Regions from separate parts of the Celerinatantimonas sediminis genome, predicted to be linked through region 1. Evidence: riboswitches for the same ligand, from Rfam matches in the RefSeq annotation. Region 1 holds a riboswitch; each other region holds the start of a gene.
What was found. Region 1 has a riboswitch for fluoride ahead of crcB (fluoride efflux transporter CrcB). Riboswitches for the same ligand answer to the same signal wherever they lie in the genome.
Positions count from the first base shown of each region.

Region 2: another riboswitch for fluoride. It lies ahead of ABTQ23_RS11340 (adenine nucleotide alpha hydrolase family protein); the one in region 1 lies ahead of crcB (fluoride efflux transporter CrcB).
Region 3: another riboswitch for fluoride. It lies ahead of ABTQ23_RS19405 (manganese-dependent inorganic pyrophosphatase); the one in region 1 lies ahead of crcB (fluoride efflux transporter CrcB).

Region 1 is NZ_JBEQCS010000001.1:283,952-289,128, reverse strand. Features, by position in the region: gene rep (DNA helicase Rep) at 1-1,320, shown strand, start outside; fluoride riboswitch at 1,365-1,427, shown strand; gene crcB (fluoride efflux transporter CrcB) at 1,495-1,878, shown strand; gene cysQ (3'(2'),5'-bisphosphate nucleotidase CysQ) at 2,083-2,940, opposite strand; gene nudE (ADP compounds hydrolase NudE) at 3,138-3,692, opposite strand; gene ABTQ23_RS01335 (type II secretion system protein N) at 3,775-4,524, opposite strand; gene ABTQ23_RS01330 (type II secretion system protein M) at 4,521-4,985, opposite strand; gene gspL (type II secretion system protein GspL) at 4,982-5,177, opposite strand, start outside.
Region 2 is NZ_JBEQCS010000008.1:129,749-134,925, forward strand. Features, by position in the region: gene ABTQ23_RS11325 (ABC transporter permease subunit) at 1-1,104, shown strand, start outside; gene thiQ (thiamine ABC transporter ATP-binding protein) at 1,098-1,829, shown strand; gene eno (phosphopyruvate hydratase) at 1,782-3,071, opposite strand; gene ABTQ23_RS11340 (adenine nucleotide alpha hydrolase family protein) at 3,068-3,517, opposite strand; fluoride riboswitch at 3,678-3,744, opposite strand; gene ABTQ23_RS11345 (class I SAM-dependent methyltransferase) at 3,823-5,070, opposite strand; gene ABTQ23_RS11350 (DUF1365 domain-containing protein) at 5,082-5,177, opposite strand, start outside.
Region 3 is NZ_JBEQCS010000024.1:7,567-12,743, reverse strand. Features, by position in the region: gene hcp (hydroxylamine reductase) at 1-1,367, shown strand, start outside; gene ABTQ23_RS19415 (glutathione peroxidase) at 1,431-1,976, opposite strand; gene ohrR (transcriptional regulator OhrR) at 2,157-2,627, opposite strand; fluoride riboswitch at 2,750-2,821, shown strand; gene ABTQ23_RS19405 (manganese-dependent inorganic pyrophosphatase) at 2,849-3,805, shown strand; tRNA gene ABTQ23_RS19400 (tRNA-Thr) at 4,157-4,232, shown strand; gene ABTQ23_RS19395 (MFS transporter) at 4,681-5,177, shown strand, end outside.

The DNA of each region.
Region 1 (5,177 bases):
CGGGCCTTTTTCACCGTGGTTGGCGATGACGATCAGTCTATTTACTCGTGGCGCGGCGCAAACCCGGAAAACCTCTCACAGCTCAAAGCTGATTTTCCCAATCTTAAAGTGGTCAAGCTTGAGCAAAACTATCGCTCAACACAGCGCATTTTAAAATGTGCCAACATTCTCATTGAAAATAACGACCATCTCTTTGATAAACGGCTGTTTTCCGAGCTCAATTATGGCGAGCCTATCAAAGTCATTATGGCCAAAAATGAGGAACAAGAGGCCGAACGAGTCATCGCCGAGCTGATGGGCCATCGCTTTATTAATCGCACCCAATACAGCGACTATGCGATTTTATATCGCGGCAATCATCAGAGCCGACTACTGGAAAAAGCGCTGATGACCAACCGCATTCCATATAAAATTAGCGGCGGGCAATCGTTCTTCTCGCGCAGTGAAATCAAAGACTTAATGGCTTATCTGCGGTTAATGGTCAATCCGGATGATGACAGTGCGCTGCTTCGAATTATCAATGTTCCGCGCCGGGAGATTGGCCCAACCACGCTTGAAAAAATCGGCCGCTTTGCCAATGAGCAGCATATCAGCCTATTTGCAGCAGCTTGTGACACATCACTGCAAAATTCGCTGCCCGCTCGCTCGCGCTCGGCCGTTGAGTTTTTCTTTCGTTGGGTAGTCGAGCTTTCCGATCGCGCCACAAGAGGAAATACCGTTGAAGCGGTACGCGATCTGGTGCGCGATATTCACTATGAAGACTGGCTGTACGAAACCAGTCCCAGTGCTCGCGCTGCCGAAATGCGGATGCAAAATGTTTCGACATTATTCCGCTGGGTAAGCGACATGCTCGAAGGCGATGAAGACAATCCGGCGATGAGCTTAACTGAGGTCGTAAACCGCCTTATTTTGCGCGATATGATGGAGCGCGCAGAAGATAACGAAGATGCCGACCAAGTACAGCTGATGACACTACATGCCTCTAAGGGTCTTGAATTTCCTTATGTATATCTTATCGGGATGGAAGAGGGCTTATTGCCTCACCAAAGCTCTATTGATGAGGACATGATTGATGAAGAGCGCCGCCTTGCTTATGTTGGGATCACTCGTGCTCAGCGAGAGCTTACCTTTACGCTGACTCGTGAACGACGTCAATTTGGTGAACTGATTCGCCCTGAACCGAGTCGCTTCTTAATGGAACTGCCGCAAGATGACCTGCAATGGAGCAACCGCCGAGTTGAACAATCTCCTGAGCAGCGCCAACAAAAAGGGTTAGCCGGGGTTGCCGCCCTTCGTCAGATGCTGGCCGATAAAAAATAGCTCAGTGCAGCAAAGCTGCGCTTTGAGCTAAAAGTGTGTAAAATCCAAGCTAAGGAGATGGCATTCCTCCTCTAACCGCCCCACCGGCTGATGATGCCTGATAACAACCGGATCGTCTCACGATCTTCATAAATAAATTAACACGCTTGAAATCATTCGAACGAAAGAGGATTTATGTTAGCAACACTGATAGCCGTCTTTATCGGGGGCGGTTGCGGCAGTATGCTGCGCTGGTTTATTAGTTTAAAACTCAACAGTACTGGGGCGACACTTCCACTGGGAACATTAGCGGTCAACATGCTGGGTGCATTTATTATCGCTGTTGGCATGACTATTTTTGCCAAAATGCCAAGTATAGATCCTGCTTGGAAACTGATGATCACAACCGGGTTTTGTGGTGGTTTAACTACATTTTCAACCTTTACAGCTGAAACCCTCACTTTATTCCAGTTAGGTAAATACACCACCGCGATTAGCAACATGGCGCTTAACCTAGCCGGTTCAATGGCAATGGCAGCCATTGCATTTGCGCTGATGTCTTGGATAACAGCAAAGTAATTAAGTTTGCGCCATAAAAAAACGCCGCGTTCAACTGAACACGGCGTTTAAGCAATTAGTGCTTACAGAGCCAAATCAATACAGGATAGTCAGAAACCAATCTCTACCTGTTATGACAGCCATTCATCATTCGATGTTTGACTGTCCCTATAATACGATAACTTTCTAGCTATTTCCGTGATTTAAACCCAATTTTTTAGTGTATTATTCACCCTGTTGACCATTTCTTGAGCGATCATTGCTTGGCACATGAGCAATCACCTGCTCCCAAGGCAAATCATTATCGCCGATGCCAATAAAATCAGGATTAATCAGGCTTTCGCGGCGATTAAAACTCATCGGTTGTAAATTTAGATCGAGCAATGTCCCGCCTGCTTCACGCAAAATCACCAGCGGCGCCCCAACATCCCATTCGCCTGTTGGACCAAGCCGAATATAGCAATCAGCCGCTCCTTCAGCGACCAGACAACTTTTTAAGCTAGCACTGCCTAACGGCAACAACTCATATTTAAAATCATCACTGAGCACTTTTTTCAGTTTATTGGTATTTTGCACACGGCTAACCGCGACACGAATCGTCTCTGGCGGAAACTGATAATGGCGACAATGAATACTTTGCGGCCCTTGGCTACCTTGAATTTTATAAGCCCCAGAGCCTTTAATGGCGTAATAGCAGGTATCGCTCACTGGTGCATAAACCAACCCGAGAATCGGTTCGCCTTCGCAAATCAAGGCGATCATCGTGGTGAAATCACCAGTCTGGGAGACGAACTCCTGGGTGCCATCCATCGGATCAACTAACCAGTAGTAATTCCACTGGCTGCGCTCAGCAAGTGCAATATTTGCATGCTCTTCGGAAAGCACAGGCCAATCCGGGGTTAACTTACGAAACTCTTCGCACAAAATATTATGAGCGGCAAAATCAGCACTCGTGACCGGAGTATGATCGGATTTATGCTCCGTTTTATAATGGCCGTTTTGATACAGTTTTAGAATCTCATCTCCCGCTTGGCGGGCGATCCGCTCAACTGCAGGGAGCAAATCAATTAATGGTTGTGGCATGTCTGACCCCCTTTTCGCAAATAAAACCAGCTCTGGTAAGGTACTCGATTTCAGAATTAGCACGGTGGCTTAGCAAGCTGTTGCTCAATGGAAATTGCCGAGCGGTGCGGTTGCTATGAGCAGATCAACTGATTTATTTACAGTTTGAAAGTTATTCTATAATAATCGCTAAAACGAAAATTAGCTAATTAGCGAAATTACCTACGATTTTTCTGCCACCATTGGTTAAACAAATAAAGCGCAGCAATGGTTCGGGCTTCGCTAAATTCTTCACGCTCAAGCAGTGACATACACTCATCGACAGGCACGGTTTCAATCGCCAGAGGCTCAGGTTCATCACCTAATAAACGCGATGGATACAGCTCATCTGCGACAAAAATTTGCATTGCTCCACCAAAATAACTCGGGGCAACGGTAACTTCTTTAAGCATATGCCAATTTTGTGCAGCAAAGCCCACTTCTTCTTGTAATTCACGATTAGCAGCCTGCTGAGGTTCTTCACCCGGGTCTATCGCGCCTTTGGGAAAACTAAGCTCATAGCGCTCAGTTGCAGCGGCATACTCTTTAATAAGCAATAGCTGATTATCTGCGTTGACCGGGACAATCATTACTGCCCCTCGCTGGCCACCGACTAATCTCTCATAGACTCTTCGCTCGCCATTACTAAACTCCAGATGCAGAGATTCGACCTGAAAAAAATGGCTTTGAGCGGCGATATGTTGCTCAAGAATTTTCGGTTTCTTCTTTGGCATTATTTCTCTCTTATAGCTCTGTCACGCCAGCTAGCCTTGATGCTACCTTAGCTTTTTGGGCAACATCATCATGTATGGCCGCTTAGAAAACGCCTTGGTTCTTAAATGAATAAAATCCATCAGCCGATGGCGCGCCAAGTGGCTCTAGCAATGCTCGAAGGCGCTTAGGAAAATGTGCGCTTGGCCGCGCCTTTAAATCAACTTGCCATCTTAAATCGCTAAGCTGAGCACTACCTTGCAATACTAACATCTGGCCCTGATGATTGACTTTAGCAACATATTGTCCCCTCGAGCAACTGATCTGTACAGAGACAGGAGACAAACTCAACTTGCCAAACAGCGTGCTCAACTGAGGTTTTTGCCAATTAACTTGCCCACTGGCGCTTTGGCAGCGATGGTTTGAGAGCGCTAATTTATTAAGCTTTACTTGAAAAGTGCCCTGCGTTTGAAAAGGCAGTGAGACAGCGCGATTTAGCGCTTGAGCGGAAAAGCTTAGGTGTAAATTTTCAACGCCTTTGCTCAGAGGTGACTGAAAAACATTAAAGGTTCCAGAGAGTGGACCATCAAGCGTTATCTGCTCTTTGATGGTCAAACCCAAGAGTGACCACGGCTTTAGTTGCCAACGTAATCGCCCAAGCGATTGGCCATGCCAAACGAGATGCGTGACCTGCCCTTGATAAAGCGAGCCTTGCACGCCCACCAGCTCAAGGCCGGGTAAATTAAGCTTTCGCGCAATCACAGCTCCGGGCATATTTAAAAATAGTGCCGCAGCATAAACAAACAGCGCCACCACTATCACTAACCACAGAGACTTCTTTTTTACGATGTTCAACGCTGTTTAAACCGCAGCTGTGAAACATTGACTTGCCCTTCACCGCTTGCTTGTAAATTAAGGGCAACGACCTGATAACCATATTCACCGTGCATCCGATTAATATATTCAAGCAGCGTATTAAACGCCAGTGGTGCAAGATTTAATGCATACTCATCAGAGCTTTGTTGCAATCGAGTAATCGAGATATTTAGCGCTTTAGCAAGCTGATTAGCTGCCTGTGAAAATGGCACATTTTTCATCTGTGGACGGTGTGCATCTGGATTTTTTAGTGCATCGCGATGGCTCAACACCCAATTTAGGGTTTGCTGCTCTTGGGCCAATTGCGCTTGCGAGCGCTGCAGAGCATTTTGATAACTCACCCAACCAAATTGATACAATAAAATTAACACTACCATTACGCCGCCCACGCAAACCATGACTCGTTCTCGGCTTTGCAGGTTATACCACCATTGCTTCATGAGTGTTCCTTAATGGTTAGTGTTCCAACAACCCGATTATCTTTGCGTGACAGTGCGCCAGTTTGAATATCAAATGATTGAGCTGCTTTGCGAAAAGCCTCAAACGTTGCAAAGTCCGGCGCACTAACCTGCAACACCAACTTGCTCGAGCTTTGCTCATAACTTAGGTTTTGATATTGCACCGCTGGGAAT
Region 2 (5,177 bases), on a different contig from region 1:
GCCAGTAGCCATTGGCAGCAAGCTGAACAGTTGGGACTGACGCCGATGCGCCGTTTTCGCTATTTAGAATGGCCATTATTAGCGCCCGGTTTAGTGAGCTCTTGGGTGCTGGTTTTCTTATTGTGTTTTGGCAGCTTTACGATTGTGTTAGCTCTGGGCGGCGGCCCTGCTCATACTACGTTAGAAGTTGCGATTTATCAGGCGCTTAAATATAGCTTTGAGCCAACCTTTGCGCTTTATTGTGCATTGTTGCAGCTGGTTATTGCTCTGGCGCTGACTATTATTTTTAAGCGCCAAGAAAAGCCCAACCCAATCGCGGCCTCTGGCGATTATCGCCCCGCATCCGGCTCTTTAGAAAAGCTTTGCATGCGCGCATCTCTTGGTTTGGCTGCGTTATTTTTTGGCTCGGTTATCATTGGGATGTTTACGCCCTTGATTGATTTTAACTGGCATCATTTACCCATGGATGCGCTTTTTAGAGCAACTTTTACAAGCCTTGCGATAGCGTTGCTCAGTTGGCTATTTTGCATTGTGCTAGTTTTCGCACTCAGTTACCTGCTTATGCAAAGCTGGGCTCTGCATTCGTTAAGATTTTTAGAACGGTTAAGTGATTTTTATAGTTCAGCTCTTTTGTATTTGCCGCCGATGGTAATTTCAACAGGCTTGTTCTTTTGGCTGTGGCTACATGGTTATCAGGTCTGGTTGTGGCCGTTAGTGGCGCTGGTTAATGCGCTGATGTCTTTGCCGTTTGTTAGTCGCATTATTAAACCGCAACTTTGGCAGTTACAGATTAGTTATCAACATCTGATGTTAGAATTAGGGCTATCGCGTTGGCAATCGTTGCGATTGGTTTACTTGCCTGTGTTAGCTCGTCCTCTGGCATTGGCCAGTGCTTTTGCATTGGTGTTATCGCTCGGTGATATGGGCGTGGTCGCGCTACTTGGGGATACTCATCTTTTGACATTACCATTGTTAATCTACCAGCAACTTGGGCACTATCAGTTCGCTGGTGCTAGCGTTACCGGCTTGTGGCTAATGCTATTATGCCTTGTCATTTTTGCTGTTATCAATTGGGTGGGGGAGCGTTCAAGAGCGCTATGTTAAAGGTAAATCAGTTAAAGTTAACTCGCCAAGGCCATGAGTTTTGCTACGATTTGACCTGCCAAGCAGGGCAGGTGGTTGCGCTGTTAGGACAAAGTGGTTGCGGTAAATCGACATTACTGGCCATGATCGCTGGATTTGAGAATGCCTCTGGTGAGCTGTCTTGGCAGAATCAATCTATCCTTGAGCTTCCCGTTGCCAAAAGGCCCGTTAGCAGTTTATTTCAGCAGCATAATTTATTTGAGCATCTAACGGTTAAGCAGAATTTAGCGTTGGGGATCAATGGTAAATTAAAGCTCAATCGCAATGAACAAGCACAAATTGATAAGGTAGCGGAGCAGCTGGCTATTGCCCAATGGTTAGAAAGTTATCCAAGCGATCTTTCCGGCGGTCAGGTGCAAAGGGCAGCCCTTGCCAGAGCATTGCTTCGTAAGCGGCCTGTTTTATTACTTGATGAACCTTTTAATGCGCTCGATCCAGTGCTTCGCGCCGATTGTTTAGCGTTGGTTCGAAACCTTGCTAATGAGCATCAATTAGCGGTGTTATTGGTGACTCATCAATTTAGTGATGCCAGTGCGATTGCTGATGAAGTTGCTTTTATCGAACATGGGCGGGTCATTCAACAATGCCCGCCCCAAGAGCTACAAAAGAACCCGGTTAATGACCAGGTTGCTCAGTTTTTAGCGATTGCGGATAAAGGCATTTTTACCAGCAAAGACCGCAGCTGAACCTAGCTGTTGTTCAATTCGCATGAGCTGATTGTATTTTTCAACACGTTCACCACGACATGGTGCACCTGTTTTGAGGTGTCCGGCACGCATCGCAACGGTCATATCGGCAATGAAGCTGTCGGTCGTTTCGCCGCTACGGTGAGAGATGAATGTCCCCCAATGGTTTTGATGGCACAGATTTACCGCATCGAAGGTTTCAGATAGTGAACCAATCTGATTTAATTTAATCAAAGCGGCATTGGCTAGTTGTTCATCAATACCCCGTTGAATATAGGTAATGTTGGTTACAAATAGGTCATCACCGACGAGTTCAACACGTCCTGCTAGTTTGTCATGCAGAACTTTCCAGCCTTCCCAGTCATCTTCAGCCAGACCATCTTCAATCAGAACCAGCGGAAAATCGTCAATCAGTTTTGAGTAGTAGTCACTCATCTGTTCGGCATTCAGTTTAGAGTTTTCAGTGTTTAGCGTATAAATACCTTTATCGCAGAATTCACTGGAAGCTGGGTCCATACAAATCGCAATGTCATCTCCAGGTTTAAACCCAGCAGCTTCAATGGCTTGGACAATATACTCAAGAGGTTCGCGGTTTGATTTAACTTGTGGAGCAAAGCCGCCTTCATCGCCAATCCCTGTTGAGAGGCCTTTTTCTTTAAGCACATTGCGCAAGGCCTGATAGACTTCGCTGCCCCAACGAATGGATTCAGCAACACTACCGGCACCCCATGGCGATATCATAAATTCCTGAAAGTCAGCGCCTTGCCAGCGAGCATGCACGCCGCCGTTAATGATGTTCATGCAAGGCACTGGTAATAGATTTGCACCTGTTCCGCCAAGATATTGATACAGTGGCAAATCTGATTGCAATGCCCCTAAGCGAGCACAAGCCAGTGACACACCTAAAATAGCGTTAGCACCGAGTTTTGCTTTGTTTTCAGTGCCGTCTAGCTCTAGCATGATAGCGTCAATTTGGCGCATTTGACGAGCATCAGTACCAATCAGCGCCGGTGCAATGGTTTTGTTAATGTGTTCAATTGCTTTTAAAACGCCTTTGCCACCAAAGCGAGATTTATCATTGTCGCGAAACTCAATGGCTTCGCGCGAACCTGTACTGGCCCCTGATGGCACAGACGCACGAGCTGTTCTGCCAGATACATCAAATACATCGACTTCGACCGTTGGATTACCGCGAGAATCAAGAATTTCGCGAGCTGTGATCTGCTGAATTTGATTATTCATAAAGCCTCCGTTAAGGATTTTTCATTGGGAATATGTTGCACCAACACATCAATATTGATGCGATTGATGAATTCAAACGAATAAGATGACATAACGCCAAATAGCCGGTTTTTATGGCCAACGATCAAAAGATCGATTTGACGTTCATTGATGAGATTTTCGATATCTTTAAACCGGGTAATGCTGACAAGCTCTTCAATTCCAGCCGGAAAATCGATGGATTTGATAAGCTCAGAGAGCATTTGTTTGGCTTCGATAACATGTTTGGACTGCTTCTCAAGGACTGTATTATCATTGAGATATTGCAGTTCCCGGTAGTCAGAACTAATGTGGCCGATGGTAATTTTAGTGCCCAGCGCATGTGCCATTTTACTGCCATGACTGAGTAAAATTTTCCCATCTATCTGATCGTGAGCCAGAACTAATGCGTGGCGATAATAGGTCATAACCACTTCCTCCAAAGGCTGTTGTCGGCAACATCAGTATGAGCTACATGAACAGCAGAAAATAAGTGGCAGTTCAAAAAACAGATGAGATTAAAATGCGTGAATGCATATAAAACTTTGATATCTGGCATACTGATGTACCCCTTAAATAGATAAGGATGAATCATCAGGTGTTATCAGCCAGAAAAGGGCGGTTTGTTACGGTGAACACCATCACCGTAGCAATCAGTTCAATTGCTAGGGATTAAAATACGCGCTTTTAATCCCCTAGGCAATTTATTAATGTAAAAATTTTGTAAATCTCACTAAGACTCGTTATGAGTTAAAGTAAGTTGCCAAACGCCTGTATTTGCACTTAAAAATCCAGCTTCACAGTAAGCCATATAAAAGTGCCAGAGCCGAAAAAACTGGGCATTAAATCCGAGATCACCAGGGTGTTGGGCGCGATAGGCACACAACCGATTATGCCAAGCCCGCAGCGTTTTAGCGTAACTTAAGCGCATGTCCAGTTGATTATCAATTTGTAGTTTTGATTTTCTAAATAGCCGTTTGAGGATTTTTAATGCGGGTAAAAAACCACCAGGGAAAACCATCTGTTGGATAAAATCGGTGTTATGGCGATAGTTATCGTAGCGCTCGTCTTTGATGGTAATCGTTTGCAAGAGCATTTTGCCACCCGGGGTGAGTAAATCAGCACATTTTTGAATAAACTGTGGCAAATAAGCATGGCCAACGGCTTCAATCATTTCAATTGATACCAATTTATCGAAATGGCCATGTAGATCACGATAGTCGCAACTTAATACTCTAATCTTGTCATTTAGGTGCAATTTATGCACTTTTTGACAACAGTATGCATATTGCTCATCAGAGATGGTGGTCGTTGTAACTTGGGCACCATAATGCTGTGCGGCATAAATAGCGAGCCCGCCCCAACCCGAGCCAATCTCCAATAGATGGCTTGAGCTATTGAGCTGGAGCTGGTCACAAATGCGCTTGAGTTTTCGCTCTTGGGCCTGTTCTAACAAAGCTTCAGGAGGCCTGTTTTTTAGCTCGTCATCATATAGCGCACAAGAATATTGCATCTTCGAGTCAAGAAATGACTGATAGAAATGATTTCCCAAGTCATAGTGCGCTAGAATATTGCGCTTGGCTTGCTGTTTACGATTGTGGTTAAGCCAGTGGCGAATTTTAGCGCTCCACTGAAACAGCTTTGAAATATTGGAATCAAGGTGATCGAGCCGCTGTTGGTTATTGGCCATCACCAGCAGTAATTCATGCAGGTTACTGGTGCGCCAGAGCCCTTCAATGTATGTTTCAGCCGCGGCTAAAGTTCCACCTCGTAACACCCGCTCAAAGACACAGGCGTCTCGAACATCAATCACCAGTTGATGTTTAGCACCCTTTTGCCCAAACAACTGACTAGGCTGTCCTGGTTGTTGCAATTCAATGCACGCGCCATCGATGCGCGACAAAAACATAGTGACAATATTGCGTGCCAGTTCGCGTTGGGGATTTAACCAGGGCAGGCTAAGCCTTCGGGCCTTTAACATAGATGATTCCTTTACCGACGATCGGATTTTTCCTTAGGGTGAGCATAAAAAGGCACTCGTTTAAGCCATAAACGCAGTGCCTGATAATAGATTCGGGCAATAATTAA
Region 3 (5,177 bases), on a different contig from region 1:
CAAACCTAGTTGAAAAAAGCGCATTGGCACATGCGCTCCCTCTTCCTCCAATGACCAAAGCGGCGTATTTTCAGCTTCCTAACAACTATCCAGCAATCGTCAATATTGCAGAACAAACGGCCGTGAATCGCGAACAAAATCAGATAAGTGCTGATACTCTAGGTTTGAGATTACTGTGTCTGTATGGATTAAAGGGAGCTGCAGCCTACATGGAACATGCGCGTGTTCTGGGACAGACCGACACCGCAGTTTATACTCAATACCATCAGATAATGGGATTTCTCGGCAGTGATTGTCGCGATGACCAACAGCTGTTAAACACAGCAATGCAAATAGGCCAGTTAAACTATCAAGTTATGGCTATGTTAGATGCTGGCGAAACCGCAAGTTTCGGTCATCCGCAACCATCCAGAGTCAATACGAATCCGATTGCTGGGAAATGTATTCTAGTATCTGGCCACGACATGTGTGACCTTAAAACCATATTAGAGCAGACTCAAGATCTTGGGATCAATGTTTATACAAACGGTGAGTTACTTCCTGCCCATGCGTACCCTGAGCTAAAAAAATTTCCGCATTTGGTTGGTAACTACGGGAGTGCTTGGCAAAACCAGCAAAGAGAATTTGCTAAGTTTCCTGGAGCTATCGTTATGACATCCAATTGCCTGATTGACCCAAATGTTGGCCAATATGCAGACCGATTATTTACCCGCAATATTGTAGGTTGGCCCGGAGTGCAACATTTAACCGGAGATGATTTTAGTGACGTAATTGAATGCGCGCTCGCCCAATCTGGTTTTACTGATACGCAAGCAGAACAGCAGATAACCATTGGCTTTGGCCATCAAAGTCTGATGAACGCAGCTCCGGCGGTTATTGAACAAGTTAAATCCGGTAATATTAGCCACTTTTTCTTAATTGGTGGCTGTGACGGCGCAAAAACACAACGACGCTATTACACTGATTTTGCGCAACAAGTCCCTGATAACGCACTTATTTTAACATTAGGCTGTGGTAAATATCGCTTTAATAAACAAAACTTCGGAGAGATTTCTGGGATACCCCGGCTGTTAGATGTTGGTCAATGCAACGATGCTTATTCTGCTATTCAACTTGTGCTGGCACTGGCCGATAGCTTTGAATGCGGCATCAATGAACTGCCATTAACATTAGTGCTCTCATGGTTTGAACAAAAAGCTATTGTAATCCTTTTAACATTGTTATCACTTGGAGTAAGAGGAATTTATACCGGTCCAACAGCGCCAGCTTTTTTAACCGAGAATTTACTGAACACACTTAAAGAACAATTTGATTTGCGATTAACTAGCGACGCAAAATCCGATCTGAGCGAAATTCTGACAGCTTAAAATTCATACCTAACTGATGTGTCTCTGTAATACAAAATGAGACACATCAGCTTAATTGAGCAATTATTTAGCTAATGCTTCGTCTAATGCTTTGCTAAGGATTGGATGATCGGGAGTCATATCTGGAGCAAAATGACCAACCACTTCGCCATCTTTACTTACTAGGAATTTTTCGAAGTTCCACAGAATGTTGCCCTCTTTGACTTCGAAACCATAACCTTTAAGCAAATCAACAAACTCGCTGTCTGGTGCTGTCGTACGCTCTGGGATTGCGGAGTACAGCGCTTGATATAATGGATGGCGATCTGGTCCATTGACTTCTAATTTGCTGAACATCGAAAAGGTTACGCCATAGTTTTTAGTGCAGAATGATTTAATTTCTGCTTCTTGGCCCGGTTCCTGTGCTCCAAATTGATTACATGGGAAACCTAAAATTTCCAAGCCTTCACCTTTGCGCGCTTCATACAGTTTTTCCAGCGCCTCATACTGCGGTGTTAAACCACATTCCGATGCAGTGTTGACGATTAAGAGTGTTTTACCTTTATATTCAGAAAGTTTCAGTGGTTTACCATCAATAGTAACCACTTCAATATCGTAAATTGAACTCATAGCTAGTCCCTCGTGTTTTTGTTATTTCATTATGGTGAATAGACGGATGAATACCAATAAGATATCGCGCAATTTAATTGTGTGCAATTTTGAAATGAAAATTTTTACACAAATAATCTAACTTGTGAATTTCATCGCAAAGATAAACGAAGATTTTTGGGCCCAAATACGCCCAAGCGATTATTTTAAAGTCTTGATGACTTTCTCACACAACTCTTTGAGCATTGTGAGTTCTTCAACTTCTAGATTCATTTTGCAGAACATTGCATTGGGGATAGATAAAGCTCTTTGCTTAAGAGCCACGCCTTCATTGGTCAGAAACAGCTCTTTAACTCGCTCATCAACTTGGCTGATGCGACGCTCGACCAACTTCTTGGCTTCCAGACGTTTCAACAATGGTGTTAAAGTTCCTGAATCTAAATGCAGCTTTTCACCCAGCGTTTTGACATTGATGCCGTTGGATTGCCAGAGCACCATCATTACCAAGTATTGAACATAAGTTAAATCTAACTCAGTCAGCAAAGGTCGATAGGCGCGCACGATAGCATTTGCTGCGCTGTAAAGTGGAAAACAAACCTGTTTATCAAGCAACAAGTCTTCATCTTTGATTGCACTGGTCGCTTGTTCGCTGGTCACTTTACACGGATTCATGGGCAATACCTCAATTCCACACATAATAGTTTGTCCATTGCAATTATAAAGCGATCAATAGAATCGAACAATTATATTGCACACAATAAAATTGCTTTAATGGTCGCATTTCGCTATTCTTTAAAACACAAGGTGATGGTGTTCCACCTTATCCAAACCGTCGTTTAACAACGAATGATGGCGCCTGATTTTATCTTTAATCAGATCTATCAGGTATCTTTATGCAAAAAAACAACGCTTTTTCAGCTTCTTCCATCAATTCTAACGAATCTCTTATTTATGTCTTTGGGCATAAAAATCCCGACAGTGACAGCATATGCAGTGCCCTCGTTGTGGCCGACTGGCTCAATCAACAAGGTCACCATGCACAAGCTTTTCGCCAAGGAGAACTAACGCCTGAGACTCGCTATATTCTTAAATCAGCGAGCATTGAGCAGCCATCCCTGCTTGAAGATTCACTAAAAGATCAAAAAGTCTGGTTAGTTGATTTTACCGATGCAGAACAGGGCCCAAAAACCTTACTAGATAGCAATATTATTGGCGTTATCGATCATCACAGGCTCGGAACTGTCGTCACCAAAAACCCACCGAATGTCTGGATTCGCCCGCTCGGATGCAGTGCGACCATCGTTTGGCAAGTAATGACTCAAGAAAGCGCAATGGTGTTAACAAAAGCGCAAGCAACATTGCTGCTTGGCGCGATATTATCCGATACTGTTGCCCTAACAGGCCCAACGACAACCGAGTTTGATAAAACAGCGGTTGCTGAGCTTACCAAAATTGCCAAGCTGGATTACCAACAATTTGTCAAAGGCTTGCTCAAAGCCAAAACAGATATTGCCGGGCAAAGTGCCGACAGACTGTTGCATCGAGATGCAAAAAATTATCAGATTGCAGGCAAAGCTATTTTGTTAGCCCAGATTGAAATGCAGGACTTAGCTGATATAGCGCCCATACTGCCAGAGCTATTAGCGCTCATGAAAGAAGAGTGTTTGGCAAATAAATTAGATATGGTGGTGCTGATGCTCACTGATATCAGCAAGCACAACTCAGTTTTACATTTCTTCGATCCGCAAAAAGCTGACCAAGAACCTATCACTCTTGCCGGAGTTACGAGCCGCAAAAAAGAAGTGATTCCATGGCTGACTGACCGATTACAAGCAATGTCCGTATCTTAGTTTCACATAGGTAATAGTTAAGAGCAGATAAACTGATGTAACCTGTTGCCAAAGCCCTTCTAAGCAACAGGCTCTCGATGATTGACGCCAGATCAAATATTCACACTTAAGCTCAGGATTTAATGACTTTAATCTATTGATCTTCGAGGTGCTAAGGTCTATGATTCTTCAACGTTTTTTATGTCTGATTGAACAAAGCCTTTGTGATTAGACTTTGGGACGCTTGCCCCGCTCGTTCATCATACTTAAAGGAATATTTGTACCTTATTTAGGGAAATGATGACTCAACAGCCTTAAGCTGCATCTATCCTAACCTCAGTTCGTATTCCTAAAAACAAACATCTAAGTAGTGCCGATTTAGCTCAGTCGGTAGAGCAACGCATTCGTAATGCGTAGGTCATCAGTTCGATTCTGATAATCGGCACCATTTTTCAATGAAAATTATCTTAACTGTTCTATCCCTGATTTTTTTCTAAAAGGTTACGCATTACATTCTACGACCGTGTGTTATTCACCACGTATCGCCTTAACAATCGTCTCATCTACCACTCACTCTATATTTTTCATGACTAAAACTAAGCAGGTCTGGCTATAGCAGAACTGACGTCCAACTGAGTTGCGCTTTAGCAACTGCATGCAACAATTCGACGACTACTGGAAAGTCTCAGGGATCACAGTTTTTCGTCAGTAGCAGCTTTGTCCAAGTTTATTAGCATGTAAATTAACTCTTATTTTATCAAGTTAATATATCTTAACTACGAAACAAATAGTACTTACAGTGGTTACTAAGTAGGCAATTAATATTGTTAACTTCTTAATAAATTTCTCAAAAATAATTTATGAAAGTTAACTTTTAATTATATGAGGGTCTTAGCATGCACACGGATATTGAATCAAATATTCCTATTGAAAATAATAATGATGCAGATGAAATCACCTGGGTTAAAGAAATAACCGATGGAAAACAACCTAAAGCTCCCTTATATGTGGGGATAGCTGCTGGGTTAGGAGCTCTCTTTTGGCTTGGGCCATTCATGGGATTAAATTCTGTTTTAAATCCCGCCAAACTAAGCCATATTATAGGAAGTGGTTCGGCTGTAAATAACTTTTTAGCACTGCTTGGAACTCTCGGTGCGATAACCTCTACCATCACCACGATTATCATTGGCGCACTATCAGACCTAACCCGTTCTCGCTGGGGAAGACGTACGCCTTGGATGCTTGCTGGGTCAGTTCTAACTGCTGCTGTCATATTTTTTCTTGGAAGAATAAATGATAGTAGTCATTTAACAATGTTTATTGTTTTATGGTGTTTACTACAAACCTTTATTAACTTTATTGTCGCCCCTTTAATTGCGGCTATTGCTGATAA